DNA from 4 places in the Brenneria populi genome. Region 2 is predicted to be linked to each of the others. Evidence: predicted binding sites of a transcription regulator. Region 2 holds the regulator's gene; each other region holds the start of a gene.
What was found. The regulator CRP, encoded in region 2, controls carbon source genes, mostly activating them, when cyclic AMP is high. The targets are predictions, from matches to a motif close to ATGTGANNNNNNTCACAT.
Positions count from the first base shown of each region.

Region 1: the regulator CRP is predicted to act here: its motif matches at 5,934-5,951, upstream of VSX58_RS20620 (PTS sugar transporter subunit IIB).
Region 3: the regulator CRP is predicted to act here: its motif matches at 1,684-1,701, upstream of ompW (outer membrane protein OmpW).
Region 4: the regulator CRP is predicted to act here: its motif matches at 5,484-5,501, upstream of focA (formate transporter FocA).

Region 1 covers NZ_JAYWTM010000036.1:1,178-8,666, reverse strand. The annotation lists gene VSX58_RS20660 (putative quinol monooxygenase) at 1-162, opposite strand, end outside; gene VSX58_RS20655 (tautomerase family protein) at 381-578, opposite strand; gene VSX58_RS20650 (LysR family transcriptional regulator) at 705-1,625, opposite strand; gene VSX58_RS20645 (LysR family transcriptional regulator) at 1,638-2,561, opposite strand; gene VSX58_RS20640 (NADPH-dependent F420 reductase) at 2,660-3,283, shown strand; gene VSX58_RS20635 (alpha/beta fold hydrolase) at 3,400-4,458, shown strand; gene VSX58_RS22550 (hypothetical protein) at 4,653-4,784, opposite strand; gene VSX58_RS20625 (DeoR/GlpR family DNA-binding transcription regulator) at 4,943-5,716, opposite strand; gene VSX58_RS20620 (PTS sugar transporter subunit IIB) at 6,176-6,505, shown strand; gene VSX58_RS20615 (PTS sugar transporter subunit IIC) at 6,523-7,489, shown strand, end outside.
Region 2 covers NZ_JAYWTM010000014.1:142,373-149,861, reverse strand. The annotation lists gene VSX58_RS14785 (ABC transporter ATP-binding protein) at 1-1,715, shown strand, start outside; gene VSX58_RS14780 (LysE family translocator) at 1,762-2,364, opposite strand; gene VSX58_RS14775 (YheU family protein) at 2,609-2,845, shown strand; gene VSX58_RS14770 (phosphoribulokinase) at 2,988-3,857, shown strand; gene VSX58_RS14765 (OsmC family protein) at 3,919-4,326, opposite strand; gene crp (cAMP-activated global transcriptional regulator CRP) at 4,645-5,277, shown strand; gene ppiA (peptidylprolyl isomerase A) at 5,351-5,920, opposite strand; gene cysG (siroheme synthase CysG) at 6,369-7,489, shown strand, end outside.
Region 3 covers NZ_JAYWTM010000001.1:680,587-688,075, forward strand. The annotation lists gene trpA (tryptophan synthase subunit alpha) at 1-648, shown strand, start outside; gene ompW (outer membrane protein OmpW) at 907-1,539, opposite strand; gene VSX58_RS03035 (YkgJ family cysteine cluster protein) at 1,871-2,230, shown strand; gene VSX58_RS03040 (YciC family protein) at 2,331-3,083, shown strand; gene VSX58_RS03045 (septation protein A) at 3,351-3,917, shown strand; gene yciA (acyl-CoA thioester hydrolase YciA) at 3,965-4,390, shown strand; gene tonB (TonB system transport protein TonB) at 4,517-5,302, opposite strand; gene VSX58_RS03060 (YciI family protein) at 5,618-5,914, shown strand; gene VSX58_RS03065 (methyl-accepting chemotaxis protein) at 6,078-7,489, shown strand, end outside.
Region 4 covers NZ_JAYWTM010000001.1:940,705-948,193, reverse strand. The annotation lists gene VSX58_RS04280 (MFS transporter) at 1-1,122, shown strand, start outside; gene pflA (pyruvate formate lyase 1-activating protein) at 1,214-1,954, opposite strand; gene VSX58_RS04270 (hypothetical protein) at 2,026-2,154, shown strand; gene pflB (formate C-acetyltransferase) at 2,224-4,509, opposite strand; gene focA (formate transporter FocA) at 4,567-5,424, opposite strand; gene ycaO (30S ribosomal protein S12 methylthiotransferase accessory factor YcaO) at 5,879-7,489, opposite strand, start outside.

The DNA.
Region 1 (7,489 bases), on a different contig from region 2:
GATATGTGCTGTTTTTTGATCATCACTGACGCTGTACATATAGGTCAGTGTTCCCGGTTCTTTTTCAGTCTCTTTTACAATTTCAGACGCCAGATTACGAAAATTAGCAAACTGTCCTTCTTTTACAGAAAGAGTGAATACACAAATAATTTCATTCTTCATTACATCATCCTGCATAATGGATAGTAAAGAAATAACATCTCATTTCAATTTTGCTGATTACATCCCGACATTAATCAACATAAATAATCCGGTTGACCTCTTTCGATAATCATCATGTCGATTGGAAATATAAGCAACGAATGTAAATATTGCGTGTTCAGTACCGTGATATCAAGTCAGGCACGGTACTGGACGTCCGGCAATTTTAAAAATGTTCTTTAACCTGACTTTTTCATCGTTTCCGCAAAAATTTCGCCAGAAATAGCCCAGTTTTCAGTTTTCACATCATTGAAAATGACATAAACATATTGTGGGTCGACACTGGCGTGTGTGGCAATCGCTTCTGTTACCGCACGTGCAATAGCAGGTTTAGCCTCATCGCGGCCATCAAACATCTGAATATTTACTACAGGCATGGTATGTCCCCTCATTGTGAATAGTTAACAGATAGTGTGTTGCAGAATCTGTTAACTATCGTCGTACAGAGTGAACAATTGATAAACCCATATGTGGGGGACGCAGTGGGGAATTTTTTTCCCTAATCAGGCAAATCTATCGATATCGGCCAGCCGGATCAGTTCATCAATAATGAACCTGACCCCGGGCATGAGTGCCCTGGCACGAGGCCAGATTACGCTCAGTTCTGTAGGCGACGGTGTCAGTTCCGGTAGAACGGGAATAAGTCTCGCATCAGCAAAATAGGGGCGCAGTAGCGATTCAGGGAACTGTATAATGCCTGCTCCGGCAATCCCCGCTGCTATCATGGCATCACCGTCACTTATCTGATGAAATGGAACAGGATTGAAACGTATATCCTGTCCTTGCGGATCGCGAACTAGCCAGTTGAGTGGCGAGCCTCCCCGCCAGGCCATAACACATCGATGTTTATGCAAATCTTCTAGGGTAAGAGGTGTTCCATAACGGGACAGATACTCTGGTGACGCACACAGGAGCAAATGTTGTGCATTCAGGGAGCGGGCAACTAAATCAGTCGTGTCTTTCAGAGGACCAAAGCGAATAGCAAGATCAAACCCCATATCCAGTGGATCGATAATACGGTCATTGAATGTCAGCACCAGTCGGAGCTCAGGATACTGCGCGGCGATTTGCAACAGTACCGGCATCATAACGGTTTTACCAAATGCAGCAGGCATATCAATTCTGACCACACCTGATGGTTCTGTCTGTCTGGCGAGCAGTGATGACTCTGCGGCCTGCATTGTTTCCAGTGCGCTTCTGCAACTGGCAAGATAAGCCTCACCTTCGGTGGTCAATGTCATTTTTCGTGTTGTACGGTGAAAAAGCTTCGTGCCTAGTCGTTCTTCCAGCCGGACAATGCTCTTACCGATTGCTGAGCGGGTCATTCCCAGTTGCTCGGCTGCTTCTGTAAAACTGTGTGCATCCGCCACGGCAACAAAATGGACAATGGCCCGGAGAGAATCAGTGGTGAAAGGTGCTGGCATACAGGAATTCCACTACAACACACGACGTGTAGCCGGGAGCGATTTCCCCTGGCCAGTGCCGAAGTGACGGGTCGAAAAATCAAGAAAGCTGCGAAGCTTTGGTGTCAGCCTTCTGTCCGGGGCATACATTACATGCAAAGGTCTTGAGGGTACGCTGTACTCGGGTAATACATGTACGAGTCTGCCTGCCACAATGTGCGGCCACACCAGTTCTGTTGGTTGCATTGCAATACCAAAACCAGACAAGGCTGCGCTGATCAGCGCCTCGCCACTGTCCAGAAGCAGACGCCCGGAAACGGGCAGTGAAACATGGCCTTCCGGACCATCAAATTCCCACTGTGTTCTGAGGGTGGTATGAGTGAAGATCAAACATTCATGCTGCAATAAGTCTTCTGGTTTTTTCAGTAACAGTGCTTTTTTCAGATAATCAGGTGCTGCGCAAAGAAGCAACTGGTAAGGGGCAAGGGATTTTGCCATCAAAGCACTGTCCGCCAGCGCGCCGACACGGAAAACAGCATCGTATCCTTCGTCAATCAGGTCCACTTTACGGTTAGTTAGCGTCATTTCGACCGATATTTCAGGATGTTCTTTAAGAAATAGCGGCAGAAGAGGGGCAAGCGCATTGATGCCGAATGTCACGGGGGCATTGATTTTAAGTCTGCCACGCGGAACAACCCTCACTTCCTCGGCAAACGATTCGGCAATTTCTACCTCCGCAAGAATAATTTTTGCACGCTCATAAAAATGATGGCCCGCCTCAGTCAGGCTATGTTGCCGGGTTGTTCTACTTATTAATCGTACACCAAGATGGTGCTCAAGTGCTGCGACATGCTTACCCACAAGTTGTGCGGACAGATTCATTGCATCCGCTGCGGCTGAAAAGGAACCCAGCTCCACAGCTTTGACATAGATAGCCATGCTGGTCAATCGATCCATTGAAAACAATCCAGTTATAATGTCCAAACATTAAAGCAATTTATCATGCTATGACGCAATAATAGACTGGTTTCGTTAATCATCAAGAGGAACGAAACATGAAAATTGGCGTAATTGGTACAGGCAATATGGGGGCAGGACTTGCTGCTCTTTTTTCTGGTAAGCATGACGTGTTTATCGGGCATCGGGACCCGGCTAAAGCCGCTGAATTGGCTCACAAAATAGGTGATTCAGTTCAGGGGGGAGGGATTGCCGCTGCTATCTCCGTTGCAGACATTATTATTCTTGCCACCCCTTACCTTGCAGCAACAGACGTATTTTCAGCCGCTGGTGATTTGGAAGGCAAAGTGCTGGTCGATATTTCTAATCCGGTCAGTGCTGATTTCAGTGAACTGGTTATTGGTCATGAGACCTCAGCGGCAGAAGAAATTCAGAAACTGGTTCCGAAGGCTAACGTTGTAAAAGCGTTCAATACGCTTTTTGCTCAACTGCTCCCGGAAGAATCACGTCAGAGCAACAAATTACAGGTATTTATTGCCGGGAATAATGACCAGGCTCGTGAGCAGGTAGCTGAACTGGCCACATCTGTGAATCTGGAGCCGGTAAATGCGGGCCTTCTCAAGAACAGCCGTTACCTTGAGCCTCTTGGCGCTATGAATATCCAGTTTGGCTATTTCCTGGGTCACGGGCCGGTAGTCGCTCCTGCCTGGGTGAAAGCCTGAATATTCTGAACAATTATCCGGCTCCCCCTCTGTCGGATAATTTTATTGGAGCCCGTTCGATTACTAAACCGTTTCAGACGGGTTCATCTGCACATACAATTTATCCGGACATTGTCGTGAAAAATTTTAAAAAGTATGTTGTTAAATGGGTTTTCACTCTTCTTATGACCATTTCAACTCATGCCGTATTTGCCGCCTCTGCCGTTGATGTTATTGGTCGGGATTTTGTTTTTTCTGCTCCGCCTGAGGGTATGCCATCCAGGCTGTCCGATTTTAAGGGCTTACAGTTAAATACCTTTACCACAAGTGATGGGGTCAAACTTCGGTACTGGGAAGCAGGGAAAGGGAAGCCTCTGGTGTTTGTTCCTGGTTGGGCAGCTAACGGGGCAGAGTATATCTATGTGATGTACCTTTTAAGCCAGGACTTTCATGTTTATGTACTGGATCCCAGAAATCAGGGGCTATCTGAATCCGCATCCTACGGAAGTCGTATATCTCGTTTTGCCATGGATCTCCGGGAAATGACGCAGCATGCAGGTATTACTAAAGCCAGTTTTAGTGGATGGTCCATGGGGGCATCTGTTCTGTGGAGTTATATCGATTTATTTGGGACTTCTGACATAGAACGAATTGCATTTGTGGATGAGCCCCCCTCTATCTACAGCCATCAAAACTGGACAGAGCAGGAACGCCTGCAAGCTGGCGGAAGTGTGACTTCACCCGAAGCAATGATCGAAGCATTCCGTGGTATGAAAACACCGAATAAGCTTGTTTCCGACCTGAATGCATTCGAACGGGTTCAGTTAATGGACTCTCCATGGTTTGCGAGTTCTGAGAATTTTTCCCGTCAAGTAACTCGTAACAAACCGCAGGATCTCGAACGGGTACTCTTTGATCATCTGACCAATGACTGGCGGGATGTTATTGAACACAAAATAGATATTCCAACGGCAATCTTCACCGGTGAATACAGTCCATATATTGAAAGCCAGCGCTGGATGCAGTCGGTTATTCCAGACTCCAGATTATTTATTTTTACCCGAGCAGAACAAGGTGATCACTTTTTGATGTTCAAAAACCCGCTCAAATTTACGTCTGAACTTAAATCGTTTCTGAACGAGAAAGTGAATGGAAATTTCAACACAACTGAGAGTGATAATAAACTCAATAAATAAAGGGAAATATAATTTTTTTCAACTACCCATTAGGAATTGGATTAGTGGGAGTGCCCCCTATTAAGTTGTCAGGCATGCTTATGGCGCAGTAGGGGGATAAAAGAACCACCACTCATCATAGCCAATTGCTGCATAAGGCGTGCGATTTCGGTTGCCTGCTGTTCACGCTCAGAGGTGGAGCCCTGCTGACGTTGTTAACTGCACCAGGCGTAGAGTTTATAATCGTGCAGGCTGAGCTCCCTGGCGGCTTTGGCCACGCCGATACGCTCAGCCTGCGCCTGCTGGTGAAACTCCGGGGTATATCGATTACGGGATGTCTTCTTCATAGATTTTGCTTGCATCATGGTTCATCTTGTTAACGATTTACTCGCTTAACAGCGTGTCCGCTATGTCGTGGGTAGGATCATGCCTCCGCCGAACCGCACCGTCTCATAAGCCCGGACGTCTGCAACGAGCAGACTCATTACCAAAAACTCAGCCTTACTTACTCATCAGTATCTGTTCTTTTGGTATCCACTACTACCAATTCAACATCGTTCTCTTCGATCAGCTTGAGGATGTTTTTTGGTGGTGTTTTATCCGTGATGATATGATCGATATCCGACCAGCTGCAGGATTGATACATCAGTTGTAGATTAAATTTGGCGAAGGTTGCAATACAAATCACTTTTTTTGACTGTTTAGCCATGGCGACTTTTTGCAGTGCATCAAGTTCTGTATCTGTGGTGATGCCACTTTCCGATAATGCACTGACGCCAATAAATGCTTTATCCGCATAATAACGCTTAATTTGCTCCAAGACGGTATTACCTAATATTGCGTGAGAATAGTCATCAAAATTACCGCCCAATACTGAAATACTAATCCCTTTATTTCCAATGATCTCGCCTAACACTTCAATGGAGTTGGTAATGACACTAACCGGTGACGGAAGCTGGCGGGCGAGGGCGGCAGATGTCGTACCGGCATCAATAAACAGGATCTCTTTTTCATTAATGGTTTTAGCCGCCCAGGCAGAAAGTAATGTTTTTTCAGCACTGTATTGTGCACGCTGAACATAAGGCAATTCGACACGCTTTTCTGCCAGAATAGCTCCACCGCGAATACGCAATATATGTGGAAGTTGTGTCAGTTTGACTAAATCCCGACGTGCAGAATCTGATGAAATATTATACTGCTGACAGATGTAATCGAGAGTCACTTTACCCTGATTTTTTATTAATTCCTCTAACTCGATCAAGCGTTCTTCTTGCGTCATTACGTATTCCAATCTTCTGAGTAAGGATAACCAGGCCATGTTAGCTGAAAACGTGGCTTGCGTACACGGCTTCATGACCGACCGGGTACGTCCTCATGGAAGGAAAACTTACTTCTTATTGTTAACACTAAATCACTTAAAAACACTTACTGATATGTCTGTTTAAATGCATCAACATTCATTTTGTGTATAAAAAGCAATCTATATGCTTAAAATTGAGTGATGCGCATCACATAAATATAATGATTTGTAAGTGATTTGGTTCTTTTTGAGATTCGGGTCACGGAATCCTGTGACCAGTACTGAGAGCATGCACCCGTCAAATGAAAAGAACGCTTTCTGGCAGATTTCATTCCCAATACGAAATGACCAGGCGAACGATAGCCACCAGTCCATGGTACGTGACCGAATGAAATGCCGGGCCAGAGTTACACACTATTTTTATAAAGAGGGCTGGATATGAAAAAAATTTTTCTCTGCTGCGCTGCCGGTATGTCAACCAGCATTGTGGTGAATAAAATGAAGCAGGCTGCCAGTGCCAAAGGTATCGAGGCTGAAATTATTGCTGTGGCGATGGAAGAGTTTGAATCGACCATCTCTCATTTTGATTGCTGTCTGATGGGACCGCAAATCAAATATAAATTCGAAGAGTTTAAGTCGATTGCTCAACGTGAAGGAAAGCCGATAGCCATCATCAGTAATATGGATTACGGCATGCTTAAAGGTGAGAAAATCCTTAATGATGCTCTGAAGATGATTCAGGATTCTCAAACTAACCCAGTGCAATAATTTTACAGGGTAATATCATGTCGAACGCATTTTTTAATTTTATCGAAAATAAAATTACTCCCGTTGCCGCCGTTGCTGGAACCCAGCGTCATATTATGGCGGTTCGCGACGGTTTTATTGGCGCGATGCCTTTTATGATCGTGGGCTCTTTTTTACTTATTTTTGCGTTTCCACCTTTTGCACCGGATACCACCTTCTTTATTGGCAAACTTTGGTTATCCGTTTCCCAGCAGTATTTCAACGAAATCATGACCCCCTTTCATATGACGATGGGGATTATGGCCTGCTATATCAGTGCAGGGATAGCTTACAACCTGGCACAAACGTACAAGCTGGATGCGTTCTCCTGCGCCATGCTGTCGCTGATGACCTTCCTCCTGATCACTTCGCCCTACAAAGAGGGTTCGCTGCCGGCGGCCTTCCTCGGCGGATCGGGTATTTTTACCGCGATTCTGGTGGGGATTTTCTGTGTTGAGTTGGTCCGCATTCTGAAGCTATACAACATTGGTATCAAGCTGCCAGAACAAGTGCCGGATAAAATTCGCCACTCATTCAACCTTTTGATCCCGGCGATTGTCATTATCTGCACCATCTACCCGTTGAACGTGGTGTTACAACACCAGTTCGGCATGCTGTTACCTGAAATAATCATGACCGCCTTTACCCCGCTGATTTCTGCGGCGGACTCTCTGCCAGCGGTGCTGATTGCGGTCTTACTCTGCCAGGTTTTGTGGTTCTCTGGCATCAACGGCGGGGCGATTGTCGGCGGCATCCTGCAACCATTCTACCTGATTAATCTCGGACTAAACCAGACGGCGCTGGCCAACGGTTTGCCCATCCCACATATCTTTGCGGAGGCGTTCTGGGCCTTCTTTATCAACCTCGGCGGATCGGGTGCCACGCTGGCACTGGTTATCCTCTACATGCGCAGTAAAGCGGTACACCTCAGAGCCATCGGCAAGCTGTCGGTGGTACCGGTCTGCT
Region 2 (7,489 bases):
TCAATCAGGAAACCCCGGCGCTGGATGTGGCGGCGCTTGATTACGTCATCGACGGCGACCGGGAATTCCGCCGGCTTGAGGCGGAGCTGCGACTCGCCAACGAAAATAACGACGGCCACGCCATCGCCACGCTGCACGGCAGGCTGGATGCGATTCAAGCCTGGACGATTCAGGCCAGAGCCGCTAGCCTACTCAACGGTCTCGGTTTCTCGCAGCCGCAATTGCAGCAGCCCGTCAGCGCCTTTTCCGGCGGCTGGCGCATGCGCCTCAACCTGGCTCAGGCTCTCATCTGCCGCTCCGATCTGCTGCTGCTTGACGAACCCACCAACCATCTCGATCTGGATGCGGTCATCTGGCTGGAGAAATGGCTGAAAAGCTACCCGGGAACCCTGGTGCTGATTTCGCACGACCGCGATTTTCTCGATCCCATCGTGAATAAAATATTGCATATCGAGCAACAAACGCTCAACGAATACACCGGCAACTACACTTCGTTCGAGCGGCAACGCGCCACCCGACTGGCGCAGCAGCAATCGCTGTATGAGCATCAGCAGGAGCGCGTCGCCCATCTGCAGCACTATATCGATCGCTTCCGCGCCAAAGCCACCAAGGCCAAACAGGCGCAAAGCCGGATAAAAATGCTGGAGCGCATGGAGATGATCGCCCCGGCGCACGTGGACAACCCTTTCCGCTTCAGCTTTCGGGCGCCGGAGTCGCTACCCAACCCGTTGCTTCGCATGGAGAAAGTCAGCGCCGGCTACGGCGACAGGCTGATTCTGGAGTCGATCAAGCTGAATCTGGTGCCGGGTTCGCGCATCGGTCTGCTGGGCCATAACGGCGCCGGTAAGTCGACGCTAATCAAACTGCTGGCGGGCACGCTTTCGCCGATTCAGGGTGAGATCGGGCTGTCAAAAGGCGTGAAGCTGGGTTACTTCGCCCAGCACCAGCTGGAATTCCTGCGCGCCGACGAGTCGCCGTTACAGCATATGACGCGTCTGGCAGAGCGGGAGACCGAACAGCAGTTGCGCGATTATCTCGGCGGCTTCGGTTTTCAGGGCGACAAGGTGACGGAAATCACCGAACGCTTCTCCGGCGGCGAAAAAGCCCGGCTGGTTCTGGCGCTGATTGTCTGGCAGCGGCCAAACCTGCTGCTGCTGGATGAACCGACCAACCACCTGGATCTCGATATGCGCCAGGCGCTGACGGAAGCGCTGATCGATTTCGAAGGCGCGCTGGTGGTGGTATCGCACGACCGGCATCTGATTCGCTCCACCACCGACGATCTCTATCTGGTCCATGACCGCAAGGTCGAGCCTTTCGACGGCGATCTGGAGGACTATCAGCAATGGCTGACGGATAAGCAGCGTCAGGAGAGCGCCGCCGGCGAGGCGCCCAAAGAGAACGCCGCCAACAGCGCTCAGGCCAGAAAGGAGCAAAAGCGCCGGGAGGCCGAACTGAGGGCCCAAACGCAGCCCCTGCGCAAGCAAATCGCCCGGCTCGAACAGCAGATGGAGAAGCTGGGCGCGGCGCTGGAAACCGTCGAGGCCAGCCTGGCGGACTCCGGGATTTATGACGCCAGCCGCAAGGCGGAGCTGACGGAGTGCTTACAGCGGCAGATAAAGGCGAAAGCGGATTTGGAAGAGAGCGAAATGGCGTGGCTTGAAGCCCAGGAACAGCTAGAGCGGATGAATCGGCAATTCTCGTCCTCGTCGTAGCAGGCCGTTGGCGCAGGCCGGGAGGCGGCTTGCCTGCGCCGCACGGCTAATGCCAAATCAGCAACACGCAGGCCGCCGTCAGCAATCCCATAGAGACGTTGAAGGTAATCCAGGCTTTTTTACTGCGCAACAGGCGGCCGATCAACGTACCGAACCCGAGCCATATCGCGCCGGCGACCAGGTTCACCAGTACGATACCGAAGCTTATCGCCATTACCGAGTGGTGATATTCCGCGCCCGGCAGGCTAAAGCTGGCGACCGCCCCCAGCGCCATCAGCCAGGCTTTGGGATTGAGAAATTGCAGCAGCCAGCCCTGATAAAACCGAATAGGCCGCGGCGGCGCGTCCAGGGTTTCCAGCTTTTCATAAGCGGCGGTGGCGACTTTCCACGCCAGCCAAAGCAGATACAAACTGCCCAGCGCTTTCAGCGCGAAATGCAAAGAGGGATAGACCAGGATCAGACTGCCGACGCCGAATGCCACCAGCAATAAAATGCTCTGCATGCCGAACAGAATGCCCAACATCAACCACAGAGAACGCAAAAAACCGAAATTGGCGCCCGACGTCGTCAGCAACATATTGTTCGGACCCGGCGTAATGGCGGCGACCCAGAGAAAACCTAACATCGACAGAAACAAACTCAATTCCATGTAATGGGCGCTCCTCACCCCGAAGCAATTTTGCGGTTATATCCCCGTCATACTTCAAGTTGCCTATGCGTTGACGTCGTTGCCCGCCCCCGCGGGAGCGCCGCAGGCGGATTTGTCGCAGCAATGCCGCCCTCCTGCAACTCGAATTATTTAGGGTATAGTTGTAAAGCATGGACTGTTAAGCGGCGGCATTGAAGCTAACAGCGTGATATTGATTGCACAACATTTTTTCTGGACAAATATCGTGATCATTCCCTGGCAACAGCTCGAACCTGAAACACTGGAAAATCTCATCGAATCCTTCGTTCTCCGCGAAGGCACGGATTACGGCGAGCAGGAGCGGACGCTGCCGCAGAAGGTTGCCGACGTGCGCCGGCAGTTGGAGTCCGGCGCCGTGGCGCTGGTATGGTCGGAGCTGCATGAAACCATCAACATCATGCCCCGCGACCAGCTTAGCGCCGGCAGACATCACCTAAGCTGAAGGCCAAAAAGAAGATGCATCGGCATCATTAACCATGCTAACAATGGTAGAAACCTTTTCAGCCGACTGAAACCTTGTTTTTTGATGACGCGGCTCCGTGAAGCGCCGGAGCGAGCGTCACCATCATGGAGTGAAGCGCCTTATGTCACATAAGCACCCGATTATTGCGGTTACCGGCTCCAGCGGCGCGGGAACCACAACGACCAGCCAGGCATTCCACAAGATTTTTCAGCAGTTAAACATGCGCGCCGCCCGGCTTGAGGGCGACAGTTTTCACCGCTATACCCGTCCGGAAATGGATATGGAGATCCGCAAGGCGCGGGATCTCGGCCGTCATATCAGCTATTTCGGCCCGGAGGCCAACGACTTTAGCCTGCTCGAGCAATCCTTTATCGAATATGGTCAGCACGGACGAGGGAAAACGCGTAAATACCTTCATACCTACGATGAAGCCATTCCCTACAATCAGGTGCCCGGCACATTCACGCCGTGGGAGCCGATGCCCGAGCCGACCGACGTGCTCTTTTATGAAGGGCTGCACGGCGGCGTCGTTACCGCTCAGCACAATGTGGCGCAGCATGTCGATTTGCTGGTCGGCGTGGTGCCTATCGTCAATCTGGAGTGGATTCAAAAGCTGATCCGCGATGTGAACGAACGCGGCCACTCGCGCGAAGCGGTAATGGATTCGGTCGTTCGCTCCATGGAAGATTACATCTCCTACATTACGCCGCAGTTTTCACGCACCCATATCAACTTCCAGCGGGTTCCCACCGTGGACACCTCCAATCCGTTCGCGGCAAAATCGATCCCTTCGCTGGACGAGAGCTTTGTGGTGATCCATTTTCAGGGGCTGGATAATATCGACTACCCCTATCTGCTGGCGATGTTGCAGGGATCGTTTATTTCTCATATCAATACGCTGGTGGTGCCCGGCGGGAAAATGGGGCTGGCGATGGAGTTAATTATGGCGCCGCTGGTGCAGCGGTTGCTGGAAGGGAAAAAAATTCAATAGCCCGACGGATAGGCGCGGCATAACCCGTCGGGTCAATACCGCGCGACGTCGGCTCGGAGCGCTACGCCAACTCCCTGACTTCATGACTGTGGGTCACCTCCACCGCCTGGCTCAGCATCAGCGCCACCGAGCAGTACCGTTCCGCGGAGAGCGCGACCGCGCGCGCTACGGCTTTTTCGGTCAACCCTTTGCCGCTTACGATAAAATGCAGGTTGATATGGGTAAACAGGCGCGGCGCTTCCGCTTTCCGTTCTGACGTAAGCTTAACCTCGCAGTCGGCGACGTCATTACGCCCTTTTTGCAGTATCGATACCACATCGATCGCGCTGCATCCGCCAACCGACATCAATACCATTTCCATCGGGCTCGGCGCTTTATCCCCCGAATTGCCATCCATTAAAACCTGATGTCCGGAAGATGATTCGCCAAGGAATGTTAAACCTTCAACCCACTTCACTCGAGCCCGCATGGCGCCCTCCGCTAAAAATTTTTTGAAATTTTATATCGTTACTGTACAAAATCATCTGATAACCAGAGCTTTATCATGCTGAGGTGAGACAACACAAGACACGTCCTTCAAGCTGTGTTAAAAACAACAGCAGAATCTGCCTTATTCTGGACAAACTCAGATGCCGGGAGATGATGACGTCGCCAGATAAAGGCTTCAGTATATTCCCGGACGTCGCTCTGCCTACACTGAATTTGAACTTTTAACAGTAAATACGCCGTACAGGGAACTCTGAGCCCTGTGATTTGCGCAGTGACTGACAACAGAGGATGATATCGAATGGTTCTCGGCAAACCGCAAACAGACCCGACTCTCGAATGGTTCCTTTCTCATTGCCATATCCACAAGTATCCATCGAAGAGTACGCTTATTCACCAGGGTGAAAAAGCAGAGACGCTTTACTACATCGTGAAAGGCTCTGTCGCCGTGCTGATCAAGGATGAAGAAGGCAAAGAGATGATCCTTTCTTACCTTAATCAGGGCGATTTTATCGGCGAGCTCGGCCTGTTTGAAGAGGGTCAGGAGCGCAGCGCCTGGGTGCGGGCGAAAACGGCTTGTGAAGTCGCTGAAATTTCCTATAAAAAATTCAGACAGCTGATTCAGGTGAACCCCGACATTCTGATGCGTCTGTCTGCTCAGATGGCCAGCAGGCTGCAGGTGACGTCGGAGAAAGTCGGCAATCTGGCATTCCTTGATGTCACCGGGCGTATTGCTCAGACCCTGCTGAACCTGGCGAAACAACCGGATGCCATGACCCACCCGGACGGCATGCAAATAAAAATTACGCGTCAGGAAATCGGCCAGATCGTCGGCTGTTCACGTGAAACCGTGGGGCGGATCCTGAAAATGTTAGAAGACCAAAACCTGATCTCCGCGCACGGCAAAACCATCGTGGTTTACGGCACCCGTTAAGCCGCAATATGATTCGACGATAAAAAACGTGAGAGTATTCTCACGTTTTTTTCCGCACGTAGGGAATGACCCGTCAGGGCAGAACTTTCGCTGACTGGATCACAATCGGCTTGGTGGGCACATTCTGATAAGGGCCGACGTTTTCGGTTTGCACCTGGGCGATTTTATCCGCCACATCCATCCCTTTCACCACTTTACCAAACACCGCATAGCCGAAATCACGCTGCCCATGATCGAGGAACGCATTGTCCGCCACGTTGATAAAGAATTGGCTGGTGGCGCTGTCTTTTTGCGCCGTACGCGCCATAGAAATGGTGCCGCGCAAATTGCGCAAGCCATTATCCGCTTCGTTAACGATCGCCGGATTGGTCGCTTTCTGCTTCATGTCGCTGGTGAAGCCGCCCCCTTGAATCATGAAGCCGGGGATCACCCGGTGAAACGTCGTCCCGTTATAAAAGCCGCTATTAACGTACTCGACAAAATTCTTCACCGAAACCGGCGCTTTTTGATTATCCAGCGCCAGTTCAATATTTCCTGCCGACGTGGTCAGTAAAACATGCGTTGTGCCGGAAGCGGCAAACGCCGGAGAAAAAGCGGTGAGAGAAATAAAGGCTGCCGCCGCAACCAGAGTACGTTTGAGCATGAGAATTCCTTTTTGAAGAAATCGACTACAGAAAGCGTAGTGATTGTAAGTATCCGCACCCGCCAACGCCACCCATTTACTTTTTTTTACGTACGGAATGCCTACCGTAACCCATCATCAGATACCGTACGGCTTGATGCCGGCTTTATTATTAAGGCCTCGCAGTCCGCGCCGCGATCGTTGATGGGTAACGACACAAAGAGTCAGTGAATTATTATTCGACAGCCCATTGAAAAAACAGCATTTTCGCCTATATGATGGTCGCGGTCTGGAAAATGCGCGCCGCACGGTTACGGGAAATGGCGTTCAGGTCAAAGACAGCAGCGTAGCTTATCCAGCGTCGACGGCCGCGGCGCGACGGATAAGAGATCGCCATCGATATTGCTCTTCCGTATTCTGTCCCGGCGGCAGGCGGCTTTTATCAACCCTAATTATCAAGAGGCACCACATGGATTTCCTGCCAATATTCTGTCAGTTACGCGACAAGCACTGTTTGCTGGTGGGCGGGGGAGAAGTGGCGGAACGCAAGGCCAGACTATTATTGGATGCCGGAGCCATTCTTACGGTGAACGCCATCGGCTTCAACGACAAATTTATTCACTGGCAGCAAGAAAAGCGGGCGACCCTGGTTCAGGGATCGTTCGATCCCAAGCTGTTGACGGGCACATGGCTGGTCATCGCCGCCACCGACGATAGCGAAATCAACAGGCAGGTTTACGACCATGCCAGCCAACGGCAGATTTTCTGCAACACCGTGGATGACCCGCAGAGCGCGAGTTTCATTATGCCGTCCATCATCGACCGCTCGCCGCTGATGGTTGCCGTCTCTTCCGGGGGAAGCGCGCCGGTGCTGGCGCGTATACTGCGTGAAAAATTGGAAAGTCTTCTGCCGCAGCACCTTGGCAAGCTGGCCGCCTTTGCCGGAGAACTGCGTCAGCGCGTGCAAAGCCGCTTCAGAAAATCGGATACTCGCCGTCGCTTCTGGGAAAAACTGTTTATTCACGATCGGCTGCTGCAATCGCTGGCGAATGACGACGCCGCCAGCGTCCAGCGCCTCACCGAGCAACTATTTTCTGAACCGCTCGATGACAGAGGGGAAGTAACGCTGGTGGGCGCGGGCCCCGGCGACGCCGGGCTATTAACGCTGAAAGGCTTACAGAAGCTACAGCAGGCGGATATCGTGGTTTACGATCGCCTGGTTTCAGAGGGGGTGCTTAACCTGATAAGACGCGACGCCGAGCGTATTTTCGTCGGCAAACAGTCGGGACATCATTGCATTCCTCAGGAACAGATTAATCAGCTGCTGCAGGAAAAAGCGCTGGCGGGAAAACGGGTCGTACGGCTGAAAGGCGGCGATCCTTTCATATTCGGCCGCGGCGGCGAGGAGCTGGAGCATTTGCGACAGGCCGGAATCCCCTTCTCTGTGGTGCCGGGCATTACCGCCGCCTCCGGCTGTTCGGCCTATAGCGGCATCCCGCTGACGCACCGCAACTACTCTCAGGGAGTACGGCTAATCACCGGCCATGTCCAGCATGACGCCGAGCTTGATTGGGCCAGTCTGGCGGCCGA
Region 3 (7,489 bases), on a different contig from region 2:
TTTTCCGATCCGCTGGCCGACGGGCCGACGATTCAGGCCGCCACGCTGCGGGCGTTCTCCGCGGGCGTCACGCCCGGCCAGTGCTTTGAACTGCTCGCCGCTATCCGCCGCAAATACCCGGAGATACCGATCGGCCTGCTGATGTACGCCAATCTGGTGTTCAGCAACGGTATCGACGCCTTCTATCAGCGCTGCGAACAGGTCGGCGTCGACTCCGTGCTGATTGCCGATGTGCCGGTTGAAGAGTCGGCGCCTTTCCGCGCGGCGGCGCAGCGCCATAACATCGCGCCAATCTTTATTTGTCCGCCCAACGCCGATGACGACCTGCTGCGCGAAATTGCGTCCTATGGCCGCGGCTACACCTATTTGCTGTCGCGCGCAGGGGTCACCGGCGCGGAAAAACGCGCTCAGCTGCCGCTTCATCACCTGGTTGCCAAATTGCATGAGTACCATGCGGCCCCGCCCATTCAGGGGTTCGGTATCTCCGAGCCGTCCCAGGTGCGGGAGTCGCTGGCGGCCGGCGCCGCCGGCGCGATTTCCGGGTCGGCGATCGTGCGGATTATTGAAAAGAACCAGCATAACCCCGAGGAGATGCTGTCTCAGTTGCATACTTTTGTCAGCAATATGAAGGCGGCGACGCGCTCATAATATTTTGCCGTTCGATGTATGAAAAACGGATTTGCTGACAAACCCATCTGTCAGAAAGAGATACCCGGGGCGACCACGGGGGCGAGGCGTCGTAAGCGGGAACCTCCCCCCGTGTTTCCCCTACAAAAACGCGTGAGTTTTTGAACGCCGCTGGCGGCGGCCCGCAGGGCGAGTCCCGCTACGGGATGAGTAATATCTGACTTTGTCTACAGTCTGACGGCGGATAAAAATCCGCCGTTTTTCATTCGGCGCTCACTATTAAAAACGATAGCCGACGCCAAACATAAATACCCACGGATCCAGACGGGTATCGATCGTCTGCCGCTGGCCTCCGGCGTTAAATTTCACATCGGTATCGATATCCATCCACCACAACGACGCGTTAATCAGCCAGTTTTCATCCAGATTGTAATCCAGGCCGGCCTGCGCGGCGACGCCCCAGGAGTTTGTCAGGCTCAGATCGCTTAAGCCGTTGCTTTTGCCCCGATCGTTGAACTTTTCATCGAAGAACATAGTGTAGTTCACCCCCACGCCGAGGTATGGGCGAAGCTTGTCGGCTTTTTCGCCGAAGTAGTACTGCGCCATCAGCGAAGGCGGCAAATGGCTGACTTCGGCAATGGTTCCGACGCCGTTCAACCCGACCTTATGATTAAACGGCGTCGCGGCCAAGAGTTCCACGCCGATGTTGTCCGTAACCAGGTAGCTGAATGTCAAACCCAGTTGGGTATTGTTATCCACTTTAAATGACCCCAGACCCAAGACATTGTCGGAGCCTTCCACCGGACGGACGGTAGCGGTTCCGGCTCGAACAATGATATCTCCGGCCTGATGAGCCTGCGCAAATGACGGCAACAGCGCGGCCGCAATAAGTAACAAAGACGCCTTTTTCATTACCCACTCCCTTTATATGGTTTAAATTTCGAGCAAAATATACCTTTACGCCGCCATTCTTGTTTTAACCCAGATCACATCTTTTAAAGACATTTCGTAAAAATCGAACCTAATCAAACATGCGCAACTAATTAAAAATAAAGGAATTGATTTAAATCAAATTAATGAAAATGCGCATAACGTGCTCTCCTGCGAAAATGCGCTGCCAAAGCGCGTATTTCGGCGCTAAATTTTCAGCAGCCTTGCGGCGGGCGCTCAGGGGTAAGCCACGCCGCGGAGGCCTGAGAAATAACGGGCGATGCTATACCGGTTGAGGGAGGTAGACAAAAAAATGAGCGATAACGTCTGCATGAACTGCGGCGCTTGTTGCGCTTATTTTCGGGTATCTTTTTACTGGGCGGAAGCGGATGATGGCGCTGGCGCGGTGCCCGTCACGCTGACGGAACCGCTTACGCCGTTTTTGCGCTGTATGCAGGGAACCAATGGCAAAACGCCTCGATGCGCCGCATTGACCGGCGATATCGGCGAAAATGTCAGCTGTTCTATCTACCTTAACCGTCCCTCCCCCTGTCGCGAATTTATGCAATCAGGAGAAAACGGCCGGCTCAACGAGGCCTGCGACCGCGCCAGAGCCCGCTACGGCCTGCCCGCGCTGCCCGTCAGGATAGCAACGCCGTCAACGGAATCATGATAAATCCACGCATCGCCACCCGCGCGGGGTGCCACAGCCTGGCGTAACAGGTTACAATTAAAGGCTAATATCACGGCCCATTTTTTCTCAAGGAGTTTGCATGCCTATCACGGCCAACCTGTTGTACCGTGACACAATGAATTTTACGCGTAACCAGCTCGTCACTATTTTGATGATGTCGCTGCTGACCGCGTTCATTACTGTCATTCTGAATCATGCCTTCGCCCCCGGAAATGAAGAATTGCAGATGCTGAATAACGTGGGCGGCGATCTCTCCTCCTCCGTCGAGCTGGGCGTTATGGACATGATCCAGCAAATGACGCCGGAGCAGCAGGTGGTGCTGCTGAAAATGTCCGCTGCGGGCACTTTTTCCGCCCTGGTCGGCAACGCGATCCTCACCGGCGGCATTCTGATGCTGATCCAGCTGGTATCCGCCGGCAACCGCACTAGCGCCTTACGGGCGATCGGCGCATCCGCGCCCATGCTGCCCCGCCTGTTTATTCTCATCCTGCTCTGCACGCTATTCGTGCAATTCGGCATGCTGTTTCTGATCGTTCCCGGCGTACTGTTGGCTATCGCATTCAGCCTGTCGCCGATTATCGTCGCCACCGAAAAGCGCGGCGTATTCAGCGCCGTCAAGGCCAGCGCCAAACTGGCTTATGCCAACCTGCGCGTAACGGCGCCGGCGGTGCTCCTCTGGATACTGACTAAAATCGCCATCCTGCTGCTGGCGACAAAAATTCCGGTATTTTCGCCGACCGTGCTTGCCGTGCTGGTGAATGGCCTAAGCAATCTGATATCCGCTATCCTGCTTATCTACCTATTCCGTCTGTATATGCTGCTTCGCGCTTGATCTATGCCCAATGGTTTTAGGGGCGGCCGCCCTTGCCGCTGGTCGTGAATTCATCGCTGCCTGAGGTGGGAAATCCGCTGAAATAAGATTGGGCGGGACGGGCGGCGGCCCTGAAGCGAAGGGGCCGCCGGCGCGGCCAATCGTAATTTTCTGCAAATTATTGCGATATCAAGAGAACGGCGCATCACAATGAAGGATAATGCAGGCGGTTATCGGATAACGCTTTGCGGTTATCACCAATAAATCATTTGGCGATGGATTGACATAATGAAACAACTTATTGATTTTATTCCACTTATTGTTTTTTTTACTTTTTATAAACTCTACGACATTTATATAGCGTCGGGCGCGCTGGTCGCCTCGACCGCGCTGGCGCTGATCGTCACCTGGGTGATTTACCGCAAAATAGAGAAGATGACGCTGATAACCTTTGCCATGGTGGCTATTTTCGGCACCATGACGCTGGTGTTCCACAACGATGAGTTCATTAAGTGGAAAGTGACCATTATTTATACCCTATTTTCCGTCGCGCTGCTGTACAGCCAGTTCGTGATGAAGAAAACGCTGATCCAGCGCATGTTGGGGAAAGAGCTCACCCTGCCGCAGTCCGTATGGGGAAAACTTAATTTCTCCTGGGCCATGTTCTTTCTGGTGTGTGGATTATTAAACATCTATATTGCCTTCTGGATGCCGCAAAGCGTGTGGGTCAACTTCAAGGTCTTTGGTTTAACCGGGGTTACCCTGTTGTTTACGCTGATTTGCGGCGTTTATATTTATCGCCATTTACCCGGCGACAGGGAAAAGTCGGAAGAAAATGGCGGCGAGCACCGCTAATGCGCGCTTGATAAAAACGAGTCAACCTTAATTTGATTGATACCATAATGAGCAAACAAGACATTTTACCTCAGGGCGATCTGGTGCTTCGTACGCTGGCGATGCCTGCCGATACCAATGCCAATGGGGATATTTTCGGCGGCTGGATCATGTCGCAGATGGATATGGGCGGCGCTATTTTGGCAAAAGAGATTGCGGAAGGCCGTGTTGTCACCGTGCGCGTCGACGGGATGACGTTTCTCAAACCGGTCGCCGTCGGCGACGTGGTGTGCTGCTACGCCCGTTGCGTGCGTACCGGACGCAGCTCCATTAATATCAATGTCGAAGTTTGGGTGAAAAAAGTGTCGTCAGAACCGATTGGGCAGCGCTATCGGGCGACGGAAGCGCTGTTCACCTACGTCGCCGTGGACGGATACGGACGCTCACGCGAGCTGCCGCCGGGGAAAAGCCACTGCGATTATGATAATGCCTGATGCGGCACGCCGCTCTATTCCTCCCGGCCGCGCCGGCGGCGTAATTTTTCGGTAGGATATTTGTGACAAAAAAGCACCGCTTAATCGCGGTGCTTTTTTTACCGAAAGGGTCGATGCGCCTAACGCTTATTCCATGGTGGTGCCGCTGATTCTGAAGATAAACGTCACCTCCAGATTTCTGCCGGGCTTATTGGCTTCATAACGCCACTTCCGCATCGCCTGTCTGATATCGCGTTCAAACATATTGCGGGGTTCCGCGGAAAGCACCCGAATATTATCCACCCGGCCGGAATCATCAATATCGAACTGAATTTTCACCCGCCCTTCGACGCGCAGCGAAAACGCCCGCGCCGGATACTGCGGCTCGACCCGGCTTAGCGGCCGAGGCCCCGTCGACTGAGTATTCGATGCAGGCGCCGGCGCCTGCCTGACCGGCGCATTCTTCACATTTTGCGTCGGCGCTTCGCTGGTAAACGGCGACGGAGGCTGTTTTTCCACGGCCTTCTCGCGTTTCACCGGTTTCGGCTGTTCAACTTTCTTCACCGGTTTGGGTTTCGGCTTGGGTTTCGGCTCCGGTTTGGGCTCAGGAAGCGGCATCGGCACCGGTTCCGGAATCGGCTCAGGGATCGGTTCCGGCTCGGGAACCGGTTCAGGCTCAGGCTCAGGCTCCGCAACCGGTTCCGGCTGTTTTACCGGTTCGGGTTCAGCCGGCGCTGATTTCGCCGCGGGCGCCGCTTCAAATGCCGCCGGATTGACCATAACGACATTGATCGCCTTGGACTCTTCCGGCAGTTCGAACGCTTTGTTGAATGACGCATACAGCAAACCCGCGATTAAAGAACCGTGAATACCAACAGAAAGTATAAATGGCCATGAATAACGACGGGTCAGGAAAAACTTTTTTTGCGGCATAGTATTTCTTTATCCTCTTATGCCGCCCAAGTTTAAATGCAAATAGCAATCATATTCAATAATAACCCACCAAATTGTTAAAAAAAACCAGACAGGGGGCGATGCCGTCCGCTTAAACCTGATATGTAAGAGAAATACGCCGACGAGGTTCTCGCGGAATGCCTCCCGCCACAATCGCCTAGCTATCTCGTTATCTAAACCGGCGCCATGAGGGAGGAAGTCTATTTATCTGGTAAATCAACCTATTGCCCTGGTCGTATCATCCAGTATGATGGGTGACGTCGGTTTTGAACTTCCTAATGTGAGAGGCCCGTTATGTTATATGTTATTTACGCTGAAGATGTCGCCGATTCTCTGGAGAATCGGCTGGCGGCGAGACCCGATCATCTTGCCCGACTGAAAAAATTACAGGATCAGGGACGGCTTATCACCGCGGGCCCACTCCCCGCCGTTGACAGCGAAGATCCGGGTAAAGCCGGCTTTACCGGTTCCCTGATTATCGCCGAATTCCCCTCCCTGCGGGACGCGCAGGCATGGGCGGATGAGGACCCTTACGTCGCCGCCAACGTTTACCGTAATGTGACGATCAAACCCTATAAAAAGGCTTTTTAATGACAACAATGGGCGATAGCTGCCGCCGGCTATCCCCCATTGCCGCACGTTCAAGGCGCCCTTCCCGCAAACTCCCCGCCGCTGGGTGAGTGAAAACCTGAAATACTTTAGTCATTTAACCGTGATACGTTGACTTCTATTCATATGCAGGGAGTCAGATCATATGTTAACGCCCGCCAAGCTACGATTAGGGATGTCAAAAATATTATTTCGCCGCCGGCCGAGCATTCTTTTTGGTTTATTGCTCGTCATCGGGCTATTTTCATTATTGCAATTGATTTCCGTCGGCATTATTACCCAGACCATGACGCAGGTCAGGCTGGATACCTCGACGAATGAGCACCTGCGTCAGCAGCAGGCGTTAATGGATAAAGCCAGAATGGAAGTCATGAACGCCAGCGATAAGCTTAATCGGGCCGGGATTTATCTGTTGGTCGATAAAGAGACCGGTTCAGTGGGCAGTTGGCAAAGTTTGATGGATGAAGCCGAGGCATCGCTGAAACAGGCGCAAACCCATTATCAACAGCTGGATAGCGCGTCCGCGGCCCCCGCCTTCGTTGAGCTGAAGGCCAGCTATCAGCTATTGTACGCCGGATTGACCGAGCTTGCCGAAGGGATAAAAACGACCAATCAAATCGATATCTTTTTTGCCGTTCCCGTCCAGGCCTATCAGAACGACTTCACCCAAAAGTATTCGCGCTACCTGCAAGACAACGATGCCCGGCAGAAACAGCTCGGCCGGCACCTGCTGACCTCTCTCGACCGCGCCCATACTATTTTTATTATTGTTCTTGGCTTACTGCTCTTCGTCTCGGTGCTGGTCTGGGTCAGCGTCAACAGAGTCGTCATTCGTCCGCTAAGACGCATTATCGACCATCTGCGGCTTATTGCGGCGGGCGATCTTTCGCACAGGATCGAGATGGAAAAACGCACCACCCAGGAAATCGACCTGTTGAACACCAGCGTCATTCAGATGCAGCGCGGCCTGGTTAACCTGGTCAATCAGGTGCGCCGAAGCGTAGGCGGCATGAGCGCCCAGGTCGATAAGGTCGCGGAGGATAACCGTATTTTGTCGGAGCAGGCGAACAGGCAGTCCCATGAGCTGAAGGCCGCCACCGAACATATCATTCAGTTGAGCCAGCATCTGGAACAGAATACGCAACACACTCATCAGGCCAGTCTACACGCCGCGGACACCAGCAATATCGCCGCACAGGGCGAAGTCATGATGAATCAAGTGAAAACGGCCATGACGGATATCGCCGGCAGAACGCGGGAAATGACGGACGCCATCGGCATGATTGAAAACGTCGCATTCCAGACGCATATCCTGTCGCTGAACGCGGCGATTGAAGCCGCCCGCGCCGGCGAAATGGGACGCGGATTTTCCGTCGTCGCCCGAGAGGTCGGCACGCTGGCGTCGCAAAGCAGTCACTCCGCGCAAAATATCAACGCCCTGATCCGCGACTCCGACAACAGCGTGGAGATGGGCGCCAAGCTGGTTAAAAATTTGAATGACAGCCTGCAAGAAATTATTCAGGCGGCGAAAGGCACCAGCACGTTTTTAAGTGAAAT
Region 4 (7,489 bases), on a different contig from region 2:
TTGCTCTGCGGCCTTTTGCTGCTGACGATTTGTATCGCCGTATTGAATACGCTGGTGCCAATTTGGTTGAGTTATCAACAACTTCCGACCTGGCAGGTTGGGCTCGTCGGCTCATCTTATTTCAGCGGGAATCTGGTTGGGACATTATTCGCCGGTAAGTTAATCCGGCATTATGGATTTAATCGCAGTTATTATTGCGCCGCATTATTATTCGGCGTGGCAACGATCGGATTGGGCATCTCCAGCGATTTATGGAGTTGGCTATTCTGGCGTTTCCTGGCTGGCGTCGGCTGCGCATTAATTTGGGTTGTGGTTGAAAGCGCGCTGCTGTGCAGCGGTTCTTCTTCGCACAGAGGCCGGCTGTTAGCTTCGTATATGATGGCCTACTACATTGGCAGCGTAATAGGGCAGCTTTTGCTTGGCATGGTGTCAACAGAGATCCTGAGCGTTTTGCCCTGGGCCGTGGCGTTGATCATCCTGGGAATGTTGCCGCTGCTGTTCGCGCATATTCCTCCGCCGATAAAAGAAGAGCGTAAGGTGAATATCTGGAAGATGCTGAAATACCGCCATGCCCGCTTAGGCGTGCACGGCTGCGTGATTTCCGGCGTTATTCTGGGGTCGCTGTATGGGCTAATGCCGCTTTATCTTTCTCACCAGGGGATGAGCGACGCCAAGGTAGGATACTGGATGGCGCTGCTGATCAGCGCAGGTATTGTCGGGCAGTGGCCCGTCGGCCGTATGGCGGACAGATATGGGCGCCTGCTGGTTTTACGGGTGTTGACGTTTGCCGTGGTTATCGGCTGTCTTGCCATGCTGAGCGTTAGCCGCTATGCAATGGCTCCCTCTTTATTCCTCTTGGGGTGCGCCGGCTTCACGCTGTATCCTGTCGCCATGTCATGGGCCTGCGAAAAAGTGCGTCCGGATGAACTGGTGTCGATGAATCAGGCGCTATTGCTGAGCTATACGCTGGGCAGCCTGAGCGGCCCCAGCCTGGCGGCGGTACTGATGCAAACCTACTCCGATCGCCTGCTGTTTGTTCTGATCGCAGCGGTGTCGCTCTGTTATCTGGTTATGCTGTTGAAAAACGTCGATCACCATTCAAAACCGTTGGCCGCCGCCTGAGTTCATAATAACAAACAGGCCGGAGGGGAACCCCGGCCTGTTGATTCATCAAGACGCACATAGATGCTGGCCTGCGATCGCCATGTTCGCATCAATACATCACTTTGTGCCCGTATCCTTCCAGGATGGATTTCACGCGATCCATTGTTTCGGCTTTTGGCGGCTTCACGCCATCCAGCTTGTACTCCTCTCCCATCGCGATCCATTTGTGCTTACCCAGCTCATGGTAGGGGAGCAGTTCGATTTTCTCGATATTCGACATATCCTTGGTGAACTCGCCGAGCATATGCGCCGACTTATCATCATCAGACCATCCCGGCACCACAACGTAACGTATCCAGGTACGCTGGTTGCGCTTTGCCAGATAGCGGGCAAAGTCCAGGGTCCGGTGGTTGGACACGCCGACCAGATTTTGATGGATGTCGTCATTCATCTGTTTCAGGTCGAGCATGACCAGGTCGCTGACATCCAGAAGCTCATCGATCACCGGCTCATAGCGCCGAACGAATCCGTTGGTATCCAGACAGGTATTGATGCCTTCCGCGTGGCAGGCGCGAAACCAGTCGCGGACGAATTCGGCTTGTAGAATGGCTTCGCCGCCGGATGCGGTGACGCCGCCGCCCGACGCGTTCATGAAATGGCGATAAGTCACGACCTCTTTCATCAGTTCTTCTACCGTAATTTCCTTCCCTGCGTGCGTGTCCCAGGTGTCCCGGTTGTGGCAGTAGAGGCAGCGCATCAGGCAGCCTTGAAAGAAAACGATAAAACGAATGCCCGGGCCGTCGACGGTACCGCAGGATTCGAAAGAGTGGATGCGACCAGTTACTGACATTGCAGGGTTTTCTCCAGGTTTGACCGAACAATAGCGGTCTTTGTAGGCGCAGTCATAAGAGAACGGACGCTATGTTTATCACGGTGAGTGAAGAACACATCGTCCGGCTGATGCTGCGAATCTGTTTTGCCTGCCATCCGCTATATGGAAGTAATGCGGCGCGGCGGGCCGGCAAAACAGATTTTTCTGCTGCGATTTAACGCGGGGCGAGAAAAAGGCCCCACATACGTGGAGCCTCTATTTTACGCCTTTTCAAACAGTCAGGGAAATTAGATTGACTGAGTGAAAGTACGGGTAATAACGTCCTGCTGCTGTTCTTTCGTCAGCGAGTTGAAACGCACAGCGTAGCCGGATACACGGATGGTCAACTGCGGATATTTTTCCGGGTTCTCCATCGCATCAAGCAACATTTCGCGGTTCATTACGTTGACGTTCAGATGCTGGCCGCCTTCGATGTTGGCGGTTTCGTGGTGGAAGTAGCCATCCATCAGACCGGCAAGGTTAGCTTTACGCACGTCATCATCTTTACCCAGGGCATTCGGCACGATGGAGAAGGTATAAGAGATACCATCTTTCGCGTAGGCGAACGGCAGTTTGGCAACGGAAGTCAGAGAAGCGACGGCGCCTTTCTGGTCGCGGCCGTGCATTGGGTTGGCACCAGGTCCGAACGGCGCGCCGGCACGACGTCCGTCAGGCGTGTTACCCGTTTTCTTACCGTATACCACGTTAGAAGTGATGGTAAGAACAGACTGGGTCGGCACAGCGCCACGGTAAGTGTGCAGCTTCTGAATTTTCTTCATGAAGCGTTCAACCAGGTCGCACGCCAGTTCATCAACGCGCGGATCGTTGTTACCGAACTGCGGGTATTCGCCTTCGATATCAAAGTCGATAGCCAGGCCGTCTTCGTCACGGATTGGTTTAACTTTGGCGTACTTGATGGCGGACAGGGAGTCGGCGGCAACGGACAGACCCGCGATACCGCAAGCCATGGTACGGTATACGTCACGGTCATGCAGCGCCATCAGCACGGCTTCGTAGCTGTATTTGTCGTGCATATAGTGGATGACGTTCAGCGCGGTGACGTACTGTTTGGCCAGCCAATCCATGAAGTGATCCATGCGATCCAGAACTTCGTCGAAGTTCAGATATTCGCTCTTGATCGGTTCGGATTTCGGACCAACCTGCATCTTCATTTTTTCATCCACGCCGCCGTTGATGGCGTACAGCATGGTTTTCGCCAGGTTGGCGCGGGCACCGAAGAACTGCATTTGTTTACCCACAACCATCGGGCTGACGCAACAGGCAATCGCGTAGTCGTCGCTGTTGAAATCAGGACGCATCAGATCGTCGTTTTCGTACTGCAGGGAAGACGTATCGATGGACACTTTCGCTGCGAATTTTTTGAAGTTCAGCGGCAGTTTTTCAGACCACAGAATGGTCATGTTCGGTTCCGGAGACGGACCCATGGTGTACAGGGTGTTCAGGAAACGGAAGCTGTTTTTGGTAACCAGCGTACGGCCGTCCAGACCCATACCGCCCAGAGATTCGGTCGCCCAAATCGGGTCGCCGGAGAACAGTTCATCATATTCAGGAGTACGCAGGAAGCGAACCATACGCAGTTTCATGACCAGGTGGTCAATCAGTTCCTGAGCGTGTTCTTCGGTGATTTTGCCGGCGGCCAGATCGCGTTCGACGTAAATATCCAGGAACGTGGAAACGCGGCCGAAGGACATGGCGGCGCCGTTCTGAGATTTCACCGCGGCCAGGTAGCCGAAGTAAGTCCACTGTACCGCTTCTTGCGCGTTGGCGGCCGGACGAGAGATATCGCAGCCGTATTTGGCGGCCATTTCTTTCAATTGACCCAGCGCGCGATGCTGTTCGGCGATCTCTTCACGCAGGCGGATTGTGGCTTCCAGATTTTCGCCGCTTTCCAGTTCCGCTTGCAGGGAAGTGAATTGGGCGAATTTATCTTTCATCAGATAGTCGATACCGTACAGCGCGACGCGACGGTAGTCGCCGATGATACGGCCGCGGCCGTAGGCGTCCGGCAGACCGGTCAGCACGCCGGATTTACGGCAGCGCAGGATGTCCGGGGTATAAACGTCGAATACGCCCTGGTTATGGGTTTTACGGTATTCGGTAAAGATTTTTTTCAGTTGCGGGTCCAGCTCGCGGTTATACGCTTTGCAGGAACCTTCGATCATTTTGATGCCGCCGAATGGGATCAGCGCACGTTTCAGCGGTGCATCGGTCTGAAGACCAACGATTTTTTCCAGGCTCTTGTTGATATAGCCGGCATCGTGGGAGGTGATGGTCGATGCCAGGTTGGTATCGAAATCAACCGGCGCATGGGTGCGGTTTTCCAGCTTAACGCCTTCCATAACTTTATCCCACAGCGCAGTTGTCGCTGCGGTGGCGCCAGATAGGAAGGATTCGTCACCTTCATACGGCGTGTAGTTTTTCTGAATGAAGTCACGAACGTTAACTCCATCCTGCCATTCACCTTTGCTAAAGCCTTGCCATGCGCTGGCCAATTTTTCATTCAGATCGGTCATTTTACACCTACCTTTGATATGGATTTTTTCAAATCCGACGTTGCGGCTGATTGCACGTTAGTGCTTGTCTCCGCCGCGCAAATAAATTACCCAGTATGTTAAACCTACTAGAAAGCCACCGCCAATAATGTTTCCTAGTGTAACTGGAATCAGATTATCGCTAATAAAATGGCTGACGGTTAAATGTTCAAACTGAGAGGGCGACATGCTGATAGCTTGCCAGAATTCCGGCGTCGCGAAGTCTTTGATGACAATGCCCATTGGGATCATAAACATGTTGGCGATACTGTGTTCGAAGCCGCTGGCGACAAACATGCCGACCGGCAGAATCATCGCGAACATCTTATCGGTCAGGCTGTGGCCGGAATAGCTCATCCACACGGCCAGACAGACCATCAGGTTTGCTAAGATCCCCAGACACAGGGCTTCAACAAAAGTGTGTTCAAGCTTGTGTTCGGCGGTTTGCAGAATATTGAGTCCCCACGCGCCGTTGGCGACCATATGCTCTCCAGAGAACCAGATCAATGCGACAAAGAACAGCGCGCCGACCAGGTTGCCGATATAAACGTTGACCCAATTATAGGCTAGTTGTTTCCAGGTTATACGTCCACTGGCTTTGGCGATAACGGTCAGTACGGTGGAAGTAAACAAATCCGCTCCGCAGACGACCACCAGCATTAATCCCAACGAGAAGCAAATACCGCCAATCAGCTTGGCAATGCCGTAAGGTATCGTCGAGGTGCCGGTGGTGGCGGTAATATAAAAAACGAATGCTATTGAGATGAAAACGCCGGCGGTAATCGCCAAATAAAACGTTACCCACGGTTTTTTTGTTGCTTTATAGACTCCGGCGTCTTCGGCGACTTTCGCCATCGCGGCCGGTAATAACAGAGTGAAGGGGTTGTCAGCTTTCACACTAACTCTCTCTTAAAATTTATCAGCGTCGAGATACTAGCAAAGCGGTATAAAGCAAAATTTGACATGGATCATATTGCGCGAAACTAACGCCGGTGTGGGGTGGGGTATTTCAGGGTGTTGTTGGGTTATCTTGTTGATTTTTATGGTTAAAAATATTTTAATCTTTACAAAAATATTTGAATTTGGCGGGGTTTTCAGGCCAATCCGCCGTTAATGAATATCATGTTTTGTAGAATTTAAGTACGCTATTTTTGCTGCGATTTAATTAAATATTTACCATCTAATAACAAGTAGGTTCTATTTTGTTTAAAGTGACGGGGAATATTAATTTTTAAAGAACGATAACCCTTTAAAAATAAAGGTTATCGTTGCGGCTATTCAGGAAAACGGAATATTGCCGGCAGGGCGGAGAATATTATGGCGTAAATAGCCATGGCCGCCAACGGCGCCATTATTGACCCGATTGTTCCCGCCAGTAGCGGCTTTTGGCGCGTTGCAACTTCTCATAGGCCGCCAATAGCGCGCGGTGGGCGGGCAGAGCGGTAAAGGCGTCATCAATGGCGCATAATCCGTAGAAGCTCTGTTCCCCCGCTATCGCCGCGCCGGCGGCGTCTACCGCTTCACGCCCGTACATTTTGACGAAAGCGTCGTAATACTCGGCGGGATCGCGTTCTTGCTCCAGCGCCAGTTGCAGCAGCGTTTGCAAACAGCGGTAGTAGTTGCCGCGCCGCGCGTCAAAGACGGAGTCGTTGAAATCCTGCGTCCATTCGGCCCAGGTTAACGCCTGTTCCAAATCGCCGCCCGCCAGCGCCAGCATCGACTTCAGCTCGCCGATGCGCAGCGTAAACCAGGCGTTGTCCTTGCCTGTGGCGATGCCGAGCAGTTCCCGTACCCGGGTAAAATCGTCGAAACCTTCATCATCCAGCTGTTGCAGCAGGGCGAGATACTCAGCTTTTTCCCATTGGCTATCCGGCAGCGCCAACAGCGTTGCGCGCAGGTGAGCGCCCATATTGTTATTGGCCAACAGCAGATCTTCGGCGGGATAGATATCCGACATGCCGGGAACCAGGATGCGGCAAGCGTAAACGGAAAGGTGCTGATAGTCGGCGATGTACACTTCTTTATCTTCCTGCCGGAAAATCGCCATCAGCGCGGCAAACTCTTCTTCCGTCGTCCCGCTGAAGCTCCAGTCGACAAATTCGTAATCCGCCCGGCTCTTGAACATATCCCAGGAGATCAGACCGCTGGAGTCGATAAAGTGGGTTTCCAGATTGGCATGTTCCGCCACCTCTTCGGTATCGAATGTCGGCGCAGTGAAAACGTTCAGATCTTTCAGTCCGCGGCCCTGCAGGAGCTCCGTCACCGTTCTCTCCAGCGCTACGCCGAAGTCGGGGTGGGCGCCGAACGAAGCGAAACAGGTTCCGTTCGTCGGATTAAACAGCACCACGCAGATAACGGGATAGCGCCCGCCAAGAGAGGCGTCGTAAGCGAAGATGGGAAAACCTTCTTTCTCCAGCGTGGCAATGGCTTCAACCACGCCCGGATAGCGATCTAACACCGATTGCGGAATGCTTGGCAGGCTGATCGATTGCGCGATAATTCGATTTTTAACGCTGCGCTCGAATACTTCCGACAGCCCCTGAACGCGCGCTTCATTGGCCGTATTGCCCGCGGACATCCCGTTGGATACATACAGGTTGCCGATGATGTTCACCGGAATGTAGACCGTCTGCAAATCGGACTGGCGGGTAAACGGCAGCGCGCAGATTCCCCGCGCGGTATCGCCTGACTGCAGGTCGATCAAATCGCTGGCGCCGAGCTCTTTCTCCGCATCGTAAAATTCACGCAGTCGGGGATCCAGCATACCTTCGGGCAGCGCGTTATCCGCGGGAACGGGAAACCATTTTTCATTGGGGTAATGCACGAAATCGCCCTGCGCGACGGTTTTTCCCAGGTAAAAATCCGCGAAAAAATAGTTGGTCGACAAACGCTCGAAGTATTCGCCTAGCGCTGAGGCCAGCGCGGCCTTTTTGCTGGCGCCCTTGCCGTTGGTGAAACAGAG